Regions from separate parts of the Petroclostridium xylanilyticum genome, predicted to be linked through region 1. Evidence: riboswitches for the same ligand, from Rfam matches in the RefSeq annotation. Region 1 holds a riboswitch; the other holds the start of a gene.

The links. Region 1 has a riboswitch for cobalamin ahead of CIB29_RS00880 (TroA family protein). Riboswitches for the same ligand answer to the same signal wherever they lie in the genome.
Region 2: another riboswitch for cobalamin. It lies ahead of CIB29_RS15030 (energy-coupling factor ABC transporter permease); the one in region 1 lies ahead of CIB29_RS00880 (TroA family protein).

What each region holds. Positions count from the first base shown of each region.
Region 1 is NZ_NPML01000002.1:140,030-148,325, reverse strand. Features, by position in the region: gene CIB29_RS00895 (hypothetical protein) at 1-367, shown strand, start outside; gene CIB29_RS00890 (hypothetical protein) at 379-744, shown strand; gene CIB29_RS00885 (ABC transporter ATP-binding protein) at 993-1,832, opposite strand; gene CIB29_RS00880 (TroA family protein) at 1,866-2,456, opposite strand; cobalamin riboswitch at 2,619-2,813, opposite strand; gene CIB29_RS00875 (hypothetical protein) at 3,030-3,143, opposite strand; gene CIB29_RS00870 (acyl-CoA thioesterase) at 3,164-3,580, opposite strand; gene CIB29_RS00865 (P-loop NTPase) at 3,581-4,114, opposite strand; gene CIB29_RS00860 (iron-sulfur cluster assembly scaffold protein) at 4,147-4,536, opposite strand; gene CIB29_RS00855 (MBL fold metallo-hydrolase) at 4,710-5,540, opposite strand; gene CIB29_RS00850 (DUF134 domain-containing protein) at 5,908-6,381, opposite strand; gene CIB29_RS18470 (DUF5320 domain-containing protein) at 6,581-6,823, opposite strand; gene CIB29_RS18335 (hypothetical protein) at 6,765-6,923, opposite strand; gene CIB29_RS00840 (ABC transporter ATP-binding protein) at 7,127-8,296, opposite strand, start outside.
Region 2 is NZ_NPML01000019.1:600,241-608,536, reverse strand. Features, by position in the region: gene yicI (alpha-xylosidase) at 1-966, shown strand, start outside; cobalamin riboswitch at 1,256-1,429, shown strand; gene CIB29_RS15030 (energy-coupling factor ABC transporter permease) at 1,588-2,337, shown strand; gene CIB29_RS15025 (energy-coupling factor ABC transporter substrate-binding protein) at 2,334-2,639, shown strand; gene cbiQ (cobalt ECF transporter T component CbiQ) at 2,636-3,403, shown strand; gene CIB29_RS15015 (ATP-binding cassette domain-containing protein) at 3,545-4,375, shown strand; gene CIB29_RS15010 (sirohydrochlorin chelatase) at 4,452-4,814, shown strand; gene CIB29_RS15005 (manganese efflux pump) at 4,928-5,557, shown strand; gene CIB29_RS15000 (hypothetical protein) at 5,752-5,934, shown strand; gene CIB29_RS14995 (spore coat protein) at 5,948-6,193, shown strand; gene CIB29_RS14990 (AraC family transcriptional regulator) at 6,452-7,357, shown strand; gene leuC (3-isopropylmalate dehydratase large subunit) at 7,732-8,296, shown strand, end outside.

The DNA of each region.
Region 1 (8,296 bases):
TACCAGCAAGCCAAGGTTAAAACTGAAGGCTGGCGAAAAGCTTAAGCCAAATTCGACGGCTCACCCTTTTATTCTGGCGCCAGTCACTATGGTGTTAAGGTCTGCGACTGCCGCTCAAAGGGAATCTTTAATTGCCAATGCCCCAGAAGGTTCTCCGACCCGGATGCAAAATGGGGATGGGATAGTTACCGCGAACAGTGGTTCTTTGGCAATACTCTTTTCAATGTCACCGCTTCAGACAGCCCCTATGACCTTCCCATTTACATCAAGATGGTTCAGGCAAGCCGCCATGATAGTATTACCACCGTCTTCGCCCTCCAGGATATCCATAAACTATATCCATATCTTAATTTTAAAAGCTTTGTAGCGGATGGCGCCATGGACAACTATCCTATCTATGAGCTTTTAAAGCATTACGGTATTACACCTTTTATCTCTCTGGATTCCAGGACTAAAGCCAAATTCAACTATCCCCACCCGGATATCCTCTGCTTTGATGACCATGGCCATCCCATTTGTCATGGAGGAATCCCTATGGTCAACTGGGGCTTTGTTGAACCTAAAGGCGTTAAATATCGTTGCTGGTTTGCGACAAAAGGCTTGGAACCCCCAAAGGAGTGTAAATGCTCGGACAGCAATTACGGCAACGTCGTCTACATCAAACCTGATTTTGATCCAAGAATGTTTCCTAAAGTCCCTCGGGATTCTGAGGCCTTTGCGGTTTTCAAGGGGCAAGTATATTGAATTCAAATTAATGGATATTTTACTGTTAAAATTCTCTGTTTCTTTAATTTCCAGCTGCTTTTCGATTACCTTCTTTTTATCTATGTATTTATTTTAACATGTCATTGATACATGGTCAACTATGTGGTAAAATTAATTTATACTATTTAGGAGGTGCTTAAAATGGCAAGAAAAAATATTAATACAACAATAGATGAAGATTTATATACTGAAATTAAAATATTGGCTATTAAATTAAAAGTCAATTATCAGGCACCTACCCTTCTGTTTGTCAATTTTATAAATACATCCTCAAGGTTGGATGGACGGATATTGACGCTGCCCTGGATTTGTGAAGCATAGCTGACCGCCTCCTGCCGTGTATCAAAAAAACTGCTGCTGGTCTCACCGTTTTCAAAACATTCCGCCACAAACCTGCCCACCTTTTCCACCAGCTTTTTCGGTGTGTCAAGTTCTATAAGCCTGCCTTCATTCATGAGTCCCACTCTATTGCACAAAATTTCAGCCTCTTCGATGTAATGTGTAGTCAGCAGTACGGTCAGCCCGTTTTTGTTCAAGCTTTTCATCAGGTCCCACATTTTTCTCCTTGCAGCAGCATCAAGGCCTACAGTCGGCTCATCCATAAGGAGTATATCCGGCTTATGCATGAGCGCTCTTGCAATCATCAGTTTTCTTTTCATGCCTCCGGAAAAGTTTTTTACCAGGTCATTTGCCCGCCCGGACAGTTCTGTAAATTCTAAAAGTTCATCAATCCTTTTCCTCCTTGCATCTTTAGGCATCCTGTACAGGCACCCGTGGAGTTCAAGGTTTTGCCATGCCGTCATTTCCCCCTCCAGGTTGGTATGCTGGGGTACAACGCCAATTTTAACTTTCACTTCAGACAGGTTCCTGTCCATACTCCTGCCGTCAATGGAGATCGACCCTGAAGTTGGGGCTGTAAGAGTACTGAGCATTCTTATTGTTGTGGTTTTACCTGCCCCGTTCGGGCCTAAAAGCCCAAAAAATTCCCCCTTTTCTATTTCAAGGTTAAGGTTGTCCACGGCAGTAATGTTTCCATACTTTTTTGTTAGATTCTTAAAAACCAGCAATCGTCTGTCCCCCCTTAAATGCTTTCTTCAATATTACCCTCTATATCCAGGTACAGCTGCTTCAGCTTTTCCAGGTACTCGCTGCTTGCGTTCCACATTTGTAGCTGTCCCGTAGCAGTAAACGGGTATTTTTGCGTCTCTCATCTGCTGAATCGCTTCTTTTTTCATCCAGCTTGCCGCAAAAACAATGTCGGGCTTTAAGGATATTACCGTCTCGACATTTTGTTCTGCTTTCGGAAATTCCTTTGCTTTATCAGCAACGTTTGAAATTCCTTCATCCTCTGCAATTTTCCCCGACAGTGCCTTGATCCTGCTTTTGTCTACAAGGGATAAAAGCATTTCATCTGTCCCGAGAGTCAAAGACACAATACTTTCGGGTTTCTTTTCAATTGTTATTTCAAATCCATTAAAGTCCTTGACTTTTAAAGGATAAACTTCAGCGTCCTTTTTGTCTTCCTGCGCCTTTGCCTGTGCTTCTTGCTGCGCTTGCGCCGGTGTCTCCTGTACTGCTGCCACGGAGTTATCCTTTGCTGTATTGCCGTCTTTAGCGCCGCATCCTGCAAAAACTGCTATAATCATAAATACTGCAATTAATAAAGCTATAAATTTATTTATTTTTAGCATATCAAACATCTCCTTCAATTTAATCTTGCAAATTTCATAGAATCACTATTAAACCTGTACAAATCTAAAAAACCTCTCAACGCAAATCGTTAAGAGGTCCCATAATAAACGCAGTTATATTTGTACAGCACTGCAAAAACACCCCCTATCGCTCGTAGAGTTAACGGTGTACTAAAACAGGCAGGTCTTCTGGCTCAAGTATCATCATCCTCTCAACCTTCCCGGTTTCCCAGTGGTTATCTAGGAGGGCTCCTCTTTTACAGCGGCGGGACCGCGCGGGACTTTCACCCGACTTCCCTTTTCACCAATTCATGATTCTGTTCATCAGAACCATAATTAGCACCTGTTTTTTTATATTTAGTTTTCATACTCACTATATCCTATAAACTATCTTTTGTCATGTAAAATATTTGTTTTTTTATAAATAATTTTTAAGTTCATCAACGACTTTTGTGAAAAATAGGGCGTCAATGAATTTTTGACATGCAAATTATACCATGTTGATTTATGAAACTCTCATCAAACTCCTTTCTTTCTTGCTAATACCTATTAATTACTTTTGAAATATTCATATTATTTTACTATTCCAATAACTGATTCACCCACTTTGCCCCTATCTCCGGGTTTTACATTTATTTCTGCACTATCAGGCATAATGATCTCTGTTCCTGAACCAAATTTAATCATGCCAAAGCATTGACCTTTGCTCAGAATACTACCCTCTTTAATACTTCATACAATCCCGGCAGTCTTTTCTCAAGATTTAGAGGTTTCAAGCTTTTATCCGTCCATGCATGAGCTGTTTCCCCGGTGGCTATCAGGTTTTTATCAAGGTCGTTGTAAACCTCATAAAAAAACATAATCCTTACACAGGTAAGTTTTATAACCTTGACCCTGATTTCAATTTCATCCTCATACCTGGCAGGGTTTTTAAAGCAGCACTTTATGTCTGTTAAAGGGAGTAAAATACCCTCACCTTCAATTTTTGAATATGGAAATCCGAGTTTCTTGAAAAAACCGGTTCTTGCAGCTTCAAACCAAACGGGATAATTAGAGTGATGCACGATTCCCATTTGATCCGTTTCAGCATATCTTACTGTAAATTTTGTCTCTGAAATAAACAATCAATCACCGCCCAACCTTTTTTCAAGCATTTCTATGCAGCCATTCACATAGTCCTTATCGAATTTTTCAATTTCCCCTTTATCACAAAGAGCTGCCAGGTCGGGGTCAACAGGCAGTCTGCCCAGAAACGGAATGTCCATTTCTTGTGCGACCTTTTCTGCCTTGCTTTCTCCAAAATCGTTCTTTTCCAGCAGAAGATTGATAGACATGATCTTGATATCATTATGCGTCCTGGCAGGATATATGCCGAATTCACCGGTATCAGCCCTGTAATCATCAGCGCCGAATACCTTTGGTATAGAAGGGCCGGTAATATCTGCATCCAGTATGCCAATGTTATAGCCTTTTCTCCTCATCACAACGCCCAGCAAGGAAGTTACAAGGGATTTGCCCACTCCACCCTTGCCGCTCAAAACAGCCACTGTTCTCTTAATATCATTGAGTTCATGCGTTTTGCATCTGAAATCCTCAGGATTACACTTTTCTTCTCCCGGACATCCATTATTCCTGTTCTTTTCTGAAGCTTGCTTCATTTTCTCCACTCCTTCATTTAATAAATGATAAATTATTTGTTGTTAACTTTTCTGCTATAGTAATTTTCAATAGCGCTTCTTAAAGCTTTTACACCAAGATTTGAACAGTGCTTCTTGTTCTCAGGCAGACCGCCTAACGCCTCTACAATATCATCTTCAGTTATTTTCATCGCTTCCTCTATTGTCTTGCCTTTAGCCAGTTCGGTTGTCATACTGCTTGTCGCTATTGCAGCAGCACAACCGAAAACAAGGAAACTGATATCTTCAATAATTCCATTCCTTACTTTAATGTATATAGTCAGTGAATCTCCACAACCGGGATCACCGATGGTCCCTTCTCCATCTGCATCATTCATGCTTCCTACATTTCTGGGGCACATGAAATGCTCAATCACCGTATCGGTATACATCTCATCATACATACAACCCACTTCCTTTTCAAAAGGGGACATTACGAAACTGCAGAGAACAGATAACAGACTCCGGAGAACAGAACTAAGAACTGCTTCAAAGCCTTTCATAAATATGATTTCTGAGTTCTTATTTCTGTTCTCTAGAACGTGTGTCCCCTTATCTTATTCCTTCTATGTAAAAATCAGAATTCAATTGTGTCTCCCGCACACAGGATAAGACAGCGGTCACCCAGGAAGCGTTTCATCTCACACATCGCCCCAAACCCGGTACAATGCAAAGGAACAACCTTTTGGATATTCATATCCAGTATATGTTGGATGGTCATCTGTAGCCGTATGGGACTTACATTCTCAAGATGCATTCCGGCCACCAGAAGTTTTATACTTTTCTCAGGAAAAAGCTTCTGCGCATACTTGAGGCTATTGATAACTCCCGGGTGGCTGCACCCAAGAAAAATAGCTATTTCATCATCATCCTCAATAATAAGCATCTGTTCATCCAGCATCATATCATGCATCATCCTGCCGTCCTTCTCAACGTAAAAGTCTTTCGGCACTTCTTCAAAAGTGCTGGAACAAGGAATTTCTCCGGATACCATGATGCCTTCATCAATCTTCAAAGGCTTTCTGGTATAAACAATCCGGTCTTTCATCCAATCCTGCCCGGATATTTCAAACGGTATTCCTACTTCCATGGACGGTTCGTCCTTATCAGTGGAAGCAAACTTTTTTAAAAAAGCATCGGGATGAGCATAAATTGCCGGAGCCTTATCCTTATAGGGAAAATACTGCAATCCGCCACAATGGTCATAGTGGCCGTGACTTATCACAATATAGTCAGCGGCTTCGAGACCGATGCCCATGGCTTTTGCATTATGGGAAAAAACTGAAGATTGGCCTGTATCAAACAATATTGCTTTGTCGTCTTTTTCTATCCAGAGAGACAGCCCGTGTTCTGCAAGCAGCTCACGTTTTCTGACTCTGTCATCAGTAAGAATATGTACTTTTAACATTTTTGTATCACTCCAATGTTTCATAAACCAAATAATAATTATGGGCTTTTGCCCATTTAATATATCAAAATAATAGCACTCTTTCACCAGTCTGTCAATAATTACAGCAGTAGAACAATGCATAATATTTTTATGTAATAGAACATATTAATTAAAATAATTGTTTTTTCAAATACCTAAAAATGCGTCAACACATATAATTTCTTTATTTTCATTTCGAGCATATATATAATAAAATCATACATCAACAGCTTTTATTTTACCTATAAATGACAAACAGAAAATATACACACAAACATAAAAAAAAGAGCCCCCGGCGCGACTCTTTTTTTCATATAATTCCATTTGTTCAAATGGTAACTTGCTATCAATCCATTCTTCCCCTTCTCCAGCAATTGCGCTTGCAAAACTTCTGGCCATTAGTATTAAGACATACTATCTTCTTAGATTGGCAGTCCGGGCATATATATTGGCCATTAATAATTTTTTCAAAGTTTTCATAGCTTTCTTTCCACTCTTTCCCACAATCAAGGCACCGGACCGGACAAATGTGGCGGGTAAAATTTCCACCTTCTATACGTATAGCTTTACCGTTTATGATGCTGTCGGCAATTTTTTCCCTTGCATTATTAAGAATCCTCTGGAAGGTTTGTCTTGAAACTTCCATTTTTTCGGCGCATTCTTCCTGCTCCAGTTTTTCTACATCCTTAAGACGTATAGCTTCAACTTCCTCAATTCGCAATATGTTTTCTTCTACATTATTTGTCTGTATGTCTAAAGGCACAAAGTGTTGTATATTCGGAATAAATTCAACTCTTCTCCATTTAGGTGGTCTAGCCAATTTGTTATTCCCCTTTCAATATACTTGTTTGTATTACTATTCTATCATTTTTACTCGTTTTAAAAAAGAGGGTAAGCATATTTGCCATATTTCGGGTATATCTATATAATATCCTTTCTCAATCAATAATAACAATTAGCAAAATAGAAAGCAGGTTCTCTATATTTTAGAACCTGCCATCCGAAAAGAATGGGGTATGCTATTCTCCTTCGTCAAAACTCTTTAAACGGTCTTTTACCTGTTTAAGCTGCTTTTCAAGGAACTCTTCCTGGTTTTTCAAGGCCGCTTTTTCATCATAAACTTGTCCATTCGGTATAGGCATAGTATAACCGTTTCTTGCCCATCCTGGAATTCCTGAAAGATAGAACATTCTTCTAAATCCTCTACCTCCGCCCATTCCTCTCCCGAATCCAACGCCACCATAGTTGGCAAAACCGGGCATTGCATAACCGGCGTAAAAAAGTTGATTTTAAGCAAATTAAATGATGGTGCATTGTTTTATCATATATTATCAACTCGTATCGTGCTGGTGAGTTTTCCATCAACAATCTTGATACCAGGCCTATCTTTTCAAACAATTGTATATTCAATCAAACCTCTTAAATGGACATCATCACCCACAAACTTCTTTCTTACTCTATCAGCAGCAGTATAGATGGGAACTGCGTCATCAATAGACTTAAATACATTTTCCTTTTGACGCTCCGGTAATCAAAACAGTCTTCATTCAAGCACCTTCTTTCAATCAAGTTATCATCTGTACCAGTTTGCTGGTATAACTTTCTTTTGGCGATTCAAAGATATCAGCCGCATGCCCATATTCGATAATTTTCCCTTTATACATTACATACACCCTGTCGGCTATCTTTTGAGCCAACGCAAGATCATGGGTGATATACAGCATGGCAAAGCCTTTTGTATTCTGCAAGCCCTTTAAAAGCCTCAATACATTGGCCTGCGTAGAAGGGTCCAGCATCGAACTGATTTCATCGGCAATCAGAAGCTTCGGCTCCATGACAAGACTCCTTGCAAGAGCCACCCTCTGCCTCTGTCCTCCGCTTAAGCTATAGCATTTTCTTGCAATAAACTCATCATCAAAGGGAAGTTGAACATCTTTCAATGCCTGTTTTACTTTTTCCGCTCGTTCCACCTTTGTACCAAGCTTTAATATATCCAGAGGTTCACTGATCACCTGTCTGATGGTCAAATGCTCATTGGTAGCCGAGAACGGGTCCTGAAAAACAATTTGTATTCCGTTTTTACGACATGTAGCACTATTTCCTTGAACCTTCTCTCCTTCAAACAATACTTCACCTTTATCTGCCGGCAATATTCCCGACAGGATACCGGCAAGAGTGGTTTTACCAGAGCCCGATTCTCCGATCAACACCACTACTTCCCCTGAACGGATTTCAATGTCGCAGCTTTCGCATGCCTTGACTGTCTTACCTTTAAATTCAAAGCTTTTATGTAGGCCTTCTCCACGAAGGAGAGTAACGATGCCTTTCCGGTTGCAGGCAACCCTCCTTTCAACCGAGACATACTCAAGCTGCGGCACTTTTGTCCTGCATTGCTCCACCTTTTGATTGCAGCGGTTATAAAACGGACATTGTCCTGTGCTGCTATTACCCTTTTCCCCCGGTATGCCCCACAGGTCGCGGTAGGGATTTATCGTCGGGGATGCATGAATCAATCCCCTTGTATAAGGGTGCATAGGGTTCTTCAAAACGTCCTTTGTAAAACCTTCTTCGACAATATGGCCGGAATACATCACTATTATTCTGGAAGTAAGCCTTGCTATAACCTGCATTTCATGAGACACAACCATCAAAGCAAATTTTCTTTCCTTGTAAAGCCTTAACAAGAGTTTAATAATCTCATCTTTTGCAACCACATCCAACGCGGTAGTAGGTTC
Region 2 (8,296 bases), on a different contig from region 1:
CTGGAGGAAAAAATGGGTAAAAACAATGCCGTAGTGTTTGCACGGTCAGCGACAGCCGGCAGCCAGCAGTTTCCTGTGCACTGGGGCGGTGACTGCTGGGCGACCTATGAATCAATGGCAGAAACATTAAGGGGCGGATTGTCATTGGCCATGTCAGGGTTTGGTTTTTGGAGCCATGATATCGGCGGCTTTGAAAAAACAGCGACACCCGATTTATACAAACGTTGGTGTGCATTTGGACTTCTTTCTTCACACAGCCGGCTCCACGGAAGCCAATCCTACAGGGTGCCGTGGCTGTTTGACGAGGAATCTGTAGACGTGTTGAGGTTTTTTACAAAATTAAAATGTACACTCATGCCCTATATTTATCAAAAAGCTTGTGAAGCACACAAGGAAGGAGTCCCTGTCCTAAGGCCGATGCAGATGGAGTTTCCGTTTGATCCTGCCTGCGATTATCTGGACAGACAGTACATGCTGGGAGATTCCCTGTTGGTTGCCCCGATTTTCTCAGCATCGGGAGAAGTAGATTACTACCTTCCTGAAGGGAAATGGCTCAACTTTATAACAGGGGAAATAAAGCAAGGTGGAAAATGGGTTAGAGAAAAACATGGTTTTATGAGCCTGCCGTTAATGGTAAAAGAGAATTCTGTTATTGCGACGGGAAGTAATGATTCAAGGCCGGACTATAATTATGCTGAAAATATTACTTTTAATCTTTTTGAAATAAGCAATGGGATAAAAATCGAGACCAACATATATGATACAAAAGGAGAGATTGCACTAACTGCTTTGACTGGCAGAGAACATGATACTGTCACCATTGCAATTAACAAGTCCAATATACCATGGCAGGTTAGGTTGCTGGCAATTAACGCTGTTCAGAAAGTGATCGGGGGCAGAGTTCAGAAAAACGGTGGTTTTATTACCATTACCGCTGAATCGGATAAGATTTCCATCACTGTGTAATGCGCTTGGAGTGTATATTTTATATTTGAAGAATATTATGGAAAGAACGTTGCGGAAAGGCTTAGAGCCTGTTAACGCAGCGGAGGAAAAACCGCATCACTTGTCTGAGCGGTAGCGAGTTTGATGCCTTTATTGGGGACATTCCTCGACGAAGGAGAGGTGTGTCCCCTGACCTTAGACGCAAGTTTACAGGCTCTTAGCCTTGTAGATCAGTGAGCTGTTTTTTTGTTGTGAAATAAATTACAAAATAAATAAAGATATTTTATAGACGAAAAGGATTTTAAAAGATATAATAAAACCAGATATAGGTGCAGCAATGCATAATAGGGAAGCAGGTGTAAATCCTGCGCGGTCACGCCACTGTAAAGAGGAGCGGTTTTGCATAATGCCACTGGAGTAACTGGGAAGGCGTAAAGCTGTGATGATTCTGAGCCAGGAGACCTGCCTGTATCGTAGATGCTACAAACCTTACGAGTGATAGGGGGGGTAGATTAACGTGAACGTTAATAAAGTATATGATACAACCTGACCCTCTCTTTATAAAGAGGATTTTTGTTTCTTATCAGAAGTGCGTTAAGTTTAGTCCTTATTTAAATAACATTTTATGAGGAGGTCAGGTTAATGAAAAACAAAGTATTATTAAAAATGTCTTATGTACTTCTTATGTTATTACTGATTCCTATGTCAGCCTACGCCATGCATATTATGGAAGGTTTTTTACCTGTGGGCTGGGCTGTTTTCTGGGGGATAATATCCCTTCCTTTTGTTATATTTGGTATAGGAAAAATTTCCAAATTAACAAAGGAAAGGCCTAATCTAAAGATGCTTCTGGCTTTGGCTGGAGCCTTTGTTTTCGTATTATCAGCTTTAAAAATTCCCTCTGTTACCGGTAGTTGTTCTCATCCAACAGGAGTAGGGTTAGGCGCAATACTTTTTGGACCGGCAGTAACATCAGTGTTAGGTCTTATTGTACTTATATTCCAGGCTATTCTTTTAGCCCACGGAGGTCTTACTACTTTAGGGGCAAATGTATTTTCTATGGCAATTGCCGGCCCTATTGTGGCTTTCCTGATATATAAAGGAGTAAGAAAATGGAACGGACCACTCTGGCTTGCTGTCTTTTTAGCAGCTACTCTAGGTGATTTAGTTACTTACATGGTAACAGCCATACAGCTTGCATTGGCTTTCCCTGATCCTGTAGGGGGGGTCATGGCGTCACTTGGCAAATTTATGGCTATTTTTGCAGTTACTCAAATTCCTTTGGCAATCAGTGAAGGAATATTAACTGTTGTTATTTTTAATATATTATATGCCTATAATACCAGAGAACTCCAACAATTAAATGTCCTAACCAAGGAGGTAAAAGTATGATACAGGGTAACAGGTTACTGGCAAAAAATTTTTTACTTATTTTATTAGTGGTGATATTGTCTGTTATTCCGCTTTTTCTAATTCAGGATGCAGAATTCGGAGGTGCTGATGGAAAAGCACAGGCGGTAATAGAAACTATAAAACCTGATTATAAACCATGGTTTGAGCCAATTTTAGAACCTGCCAGCGGAGAAATTGAAAGCCTGTTATTTGCACTGCAGGCAGCAATAGGAGCGGGTTTTATCTTCTATTACATTGGGTATACTGTAGGTAAGAAAAAAGGAATGAGTCAAACGACATGATTTATATAGATAAATATGCTTATGTAAATAAGTTAAAGGCGAGCCCTATGGAAAAATTTACATTTGCTTTTCTAACCATGGCAATATGTCTTTTAAGTAAATCAATCACTGTATCCCTTATAACAATATTTGTTCCAGCCTTGATTGTCATTTTTAAAGCTAAAATTCCTGCTGGATTTTACATAAAAATAATGCTTCTACCGCTGTCATTTTTAATACTTAGTGTAATGACTATTGTTGTAGTAGGAGTGAGGGGAGAAGAGAACATAATTGTTAGTCATAATTTTTTTAGATATAATATAGGGATTACTTATGAGAGCATGGAAACTGCCATGAGATTGGTATTCAAATCCCTTGGAGCAGTTTCTTGCCTTTATTTCCTGGCACTTACCACGCCTATGATACAACTTATTTCGGTATTAAGGAAACTGAAGTGCCCTGTAATCCTGCTTGAATTAATGGGGCTAATATATAAATTCACTTTTGTTATGTTGGAAACTGCAAACCGCATATATATTTCCCAGGATGCACGTTTGGGGTATTGTTCAGTTAAAAGAGGCTATCATTCTTTTGCACAATTGATTTCAGCCCTGTTTATAAGGTCTTTGTACCGGTCTCAAGCGCTTTATACAAGTTTGGAATCCAGGGGATATGATGGAGCATTGAATGTTCTTGAGCCGCGGTATAAAAATTCTATAGTTAATGTTTTTTCTATAGTTATTATAGATATGTTACTTATTATATTAGCTTTGTTCTATAAATAGAGATTTATATAACGCAATAATGATTTTACATTGGAGTTGCAATTGTGATGCGCATGCAAAATACAAAAATTAATACAAGATTTTTAGTGCGTTCCAAATCGTTTTTAACTTTTAATTCTTAATTGAGCAAATGGAGTGAGGATGCTGGACAAATATATATTGGAAACTGAAGATTTAGAATTTCAATATCCTGACGGTACCTATGGGTTAAAGGGACTGAGTATAAGAATTGAACAGGGAAAAAAGATTGCCGTACTAGGTGGTAATGGTGCAGGTAAGTCTACACTTTTTTTACATTTTAACGGCATTTATCAGCCTACAAAGGGTAAAGTGAAATATGAAGGAAAAGAGCTTACGTATAAACGCTCTTCACTGGTTGAGTTACGTAAAAATATAGGAATTGTGTTTCAAGATGCTGATTCTCAGCTCTTTTCTGCAAGTGTATTTCAAGAGATTTCCTTTGGTCCTATGAACCTGAAGCTGGATCTTTTTGAAGTCCAAAAAAGGGTGGAAAAGGTAATGAATGAGACGGGAATTATCTTTCTAAAGGACAAGCCTACCCATTTTTTAAGTTATGGACAAAAAAAGAGGGTGTGCATTGCCGGTATATTGGCAATGGAGCCTAAAGTTATCATATTTGATGAACCTACTGATAGTCTGGACCCTAAACATACGCAACAGATGATGAATCTTTTTGACGAATTAAACAAACAGGGAAAAACCGTTATACTTTCTACTCATGATATAGACAAGGCCTACTCCTGGGCTGACTATATATTTATTCTAAAAGATGGGAAATTACTGAAGGAAGGACCGCCACAGGAGATATTTTTGGATAGCAACTTATTAGAGAAATCTGATTTACAGAAACCTTGGGTGATTGAGGTATATGAACAGTTGAAAGATAAGGGTTTAATAGGGAAGAATGCCAAGGTGCCGAGAAATAAGGAAGAATTATTTCAATTAATATAAAATAAGCACTTTTTCAGTAGTTTCGAACCGTCCCCGGGTTGACCAAATAGATATACTTAAACAAGGAGCGATAAATATGAACCAAGGAATTTTGGTGATTGGACATGGTAGTAGGGCACAGGAGGCTCAGCAAACTTTTAAAAGCATCATTGACAAGTTAAAGGCAAGAGGGTATAAAGATGTAGAAGGAGCGCATATGGAGCTGGCGGAGCCCAATATTCGCAAGGCAATCAGCAAGCTGGCTGAAAAAGGCGTCGACACTATACTGGTTGTACCTCTATTCATATACAGCGGGATCCATATCCAAGAGGATATCCCGCAGATCCTGAAAGAAGTGAATCAGGATTATCCGCATATAACAATTAGGATGGGAAAAGCATTGGAGGATGATGATTTATTAATAGGTTTACTTGAGAAAAGAATACAAGAGATACTATAGGTATTTTTATGAAATTACCATTTAACCTATTGTGCTAAGCAGGTGTGTCAATTGTATGCTCCATTTCATATTCTAATTATGAGTTAAGAATTAAGAAATGGAGTGAGTTACTTATGAATGGCATTATCAGTGTACTTTTAATTGCAATTGCAGTAAGTTTAGACGGTTTCTGGGGTGGTTTTGCTTTTGGATTACGAAAAATTAAAATATCCTTACCATCTTTATTGGTAATCTCATTCTGGTCAGTAGTGTGTTCAATGATTACAATGCTGGTAGGTTCTAATTTAAAGCATTACATATCCCTGGAAATGGCTAAATACATCGGGGCTGCACTTTTACTCTTACTTGGATTGTTTACATTAAAAGAGGGATACAATCAAAAAAATGAGATGTGTGAACAACAAAAGGCTTCACCTAAATTAAATATTTCAATAAAAGACCTGATAAAAGTTTTGCGTAACCCCTTGCTGGCAGATGTAGATAAGGAAAATGATATTAAACCTGCGGAAGGAACCATCCTTGGCCTGGCGGTGGCAATGGACGCTTCTATTGCGGCTTTTACGCTATCCCTTTTTGGATTAAATCCTTTTACAACACCATTTTTATTTGGACTGACACATTTTATTTTAATAGGGCTAGGCAATATAACTGCAAGGCAAAGCATAATTAACCACGTTGGAGAAAAGCTTACTTTATTGCCGGGGTTTATTTTAGTAATTATAGCCTTACTTCGTTTTGTATAAGTTAAAAAGTATATGTGTGAGGCTAGCCCAATATTTGCGGTTGCTGCTTGGCAGCATGTATTATTGTTATGATAGGTTTGCTTGAAATTTATTACATAGAGGCGGCGGTCTCTTGTAGAATAAAAATATATGAATAATTTACAATTTAATTAAAGATACTATACTTGAAAATCAAGAAAGGAGTGTTGTTTATAATGCAATTAAATCAATTAGAACTTCAAAACCTACGACATCTTATTGGTGCTCATGAAACAGCATATCAGAAGTTGAGTACCTATGCGCAACAAGCTACTGATCCGCAGATTAAACAAATGTTTGAGAAATCTGCGCAGGATGCGAAAAATACTAAACAAAAACTAATGTCATTCTTAAGCTAAAGGAGGAAAAAAAATGCAAGAGAGAGATATGGTAAATGACGTACTTTCGATGTTAAATAGCAGTATAGTTGGTTATTCCAATGTTCTCGTACAGGCTGGCAATGAGCAGCTTAGACAAACAATTGCCCAGCTGAGAGCTGGTGATGAGACATTCCAATACAATTTATATAAAATTGCAGAGCAGAAAGGCTATTATAAACCTGCTGCACCGGCTGATCAAACTGATATTATGCAAGTAAAAAACCAATTTGTTGGTTGAGATATAATAAAAGTTAAATAATTTATATCTATACCCTATATTAAAAATAAATGAATGTAGTTATCGATGAAATTAACCAACTTTAAAATGATAATTTTTAGTTTTAGAGTCGGTTAATTATAAGAGGAAGGCTATTGTTGATACATCGGCAATAGTCTTTACTTTTTTTACCTATACATAATGATGCAACGTCTACTCCTCATTTTTAATGTTTTATGTTATAATAAGTATAAATATTTAACAAAAAGGATGAGTGACATGTCTGAGGCAATGCTGCCTAAAGCCTGGGAAGGGTTAATTAATAATGGATCATTTTTACCTGTAATCGTAAAAACACTGGAAAGGATTCATGACCCGAGCTGGTCAATGGAAACCAACGTTCATGACCATTTTGAAATGGTTTATATAAAACGGGGAAATGCAATATTTCAAATTTCCGGGCAGGATGTACATTTGGGTCCTAATGATATTGTAATTATTAAGCCGTATCAGCCACACAAGTTTATTGTAAAATCTCAATCAGGCTGTGAATTCATAGTTTTAAGGTTTAAATTTCGCAATCAACATGATGATGAATATTCCGATATATCGCTTAATGACTTTATAGAATTTGTCAAGAATAAGGAAAGCGGTCCTTTTATTACACTTAAGGTGAGCCGAAAAAATGATATTGTGTATGTAATGAACAGAATTTTAAGGGAAAAGGAAAAACAGGATTTATGGGGTGACTTTTTAAGCTATCTTTTAATTATGGAGCTGTTTGTGCTTATTTCCCGTGCACTCAAAATGGAATGGGAAGAAAGTATAAAAAATAAAAGCTTAAAAGTAAAAGAACTGATGCAAATTGCGAAGGAGTACATGGAAAAAAATTATGAAAAGGATTTAACTCTTACTGATGTGGCAAGGTATATATTCTTAAGTCAAAGTTATTTTGCTCATGCTTTTAAAGAAGAATTTGATATAAGCCCTAAGAGTTATTTACTCAAAGTGAGGGTGGAAAAATCAAAGGAATTACTGGAAAAAACAGATTTGAAAGTAAGCGATGTAGCACTTAGTGTAGGGTTTTCAAGCCAGCAAAGATATAATGATATTTTTAAGAAATATGTAGGCATGACCCCGTTAAAGTACAAGAAAAGGATGAAAGCGGCGAGGATGAATAAATAAAGATGCAGATAAAAATATAGATTGAGATTAAGAAACATAGTATTGATGATATATGTTGAGTATAAATAAGTTGGGAAATTAATAATAATTTAAAAATTCAAATTTATATAAAATAATGTTTCTATAACAAGAAACGTTATTTTTTTGTGCTTGTTTTTAATAGTAATTAAGAAGAAATTTATATTTATTTAGGTTACAATAGAAATAAATAAACTAATCTTTTTCTAACAAAGCATCTACAATAAGCGCGGTACTAAAGTTGAATTAAAAAGTTTAATTTTGAGAGATATATTAATCTTAATCTAAAACTTAGTCAAGACGAATTCGTGATAGGGAATATGAATAATAGAGTTATCTAAGAGGGAGGAATATTTATGGGCATGACAATGACGCAAAAGATTTTGGCAGATCATGCGGGATTGGATAAAGTTGTTCCAGGCCAGTTAATAAAAGCTAAATTGGATTTGGTACTGGGAAATGATGTTACTACGCCGGTAGCAGTAAAGGAGTTTGAAAAAATTGGCGTAGACAAAGTATTTGATGTAAATAAAATTGCAATTGTTCCTGATCACTTTACTCCTAATAAGGATATCAAATCGGCAGAACAATGCAAATATATCCGTGAATTTGCAAGAAAGATGAAAATTATGAATTATTTCGAAATAGGACAGATGGGCATTGAGCACGCCCTTATCCCTGAAAAAGGACTGGTAGTTCCAGGAGATGTTGTAATAGGAGCGGATTCTCATACCTGCACTTATGGAGCCTTAGGCGCATTTTCTACAGGAATAGGCAGTACTGACATGGCAGCCGGAATGGCAACGGGAGAAGCCTGGTTCAAGGTACCTGAAGCTATTAAGTTTGAGCTGAAGGGTAAGTTAAACAAATGGGTGAGCGGTAAAGATGTAATCCTTCATATTATTGGGATGATAGGAGTGG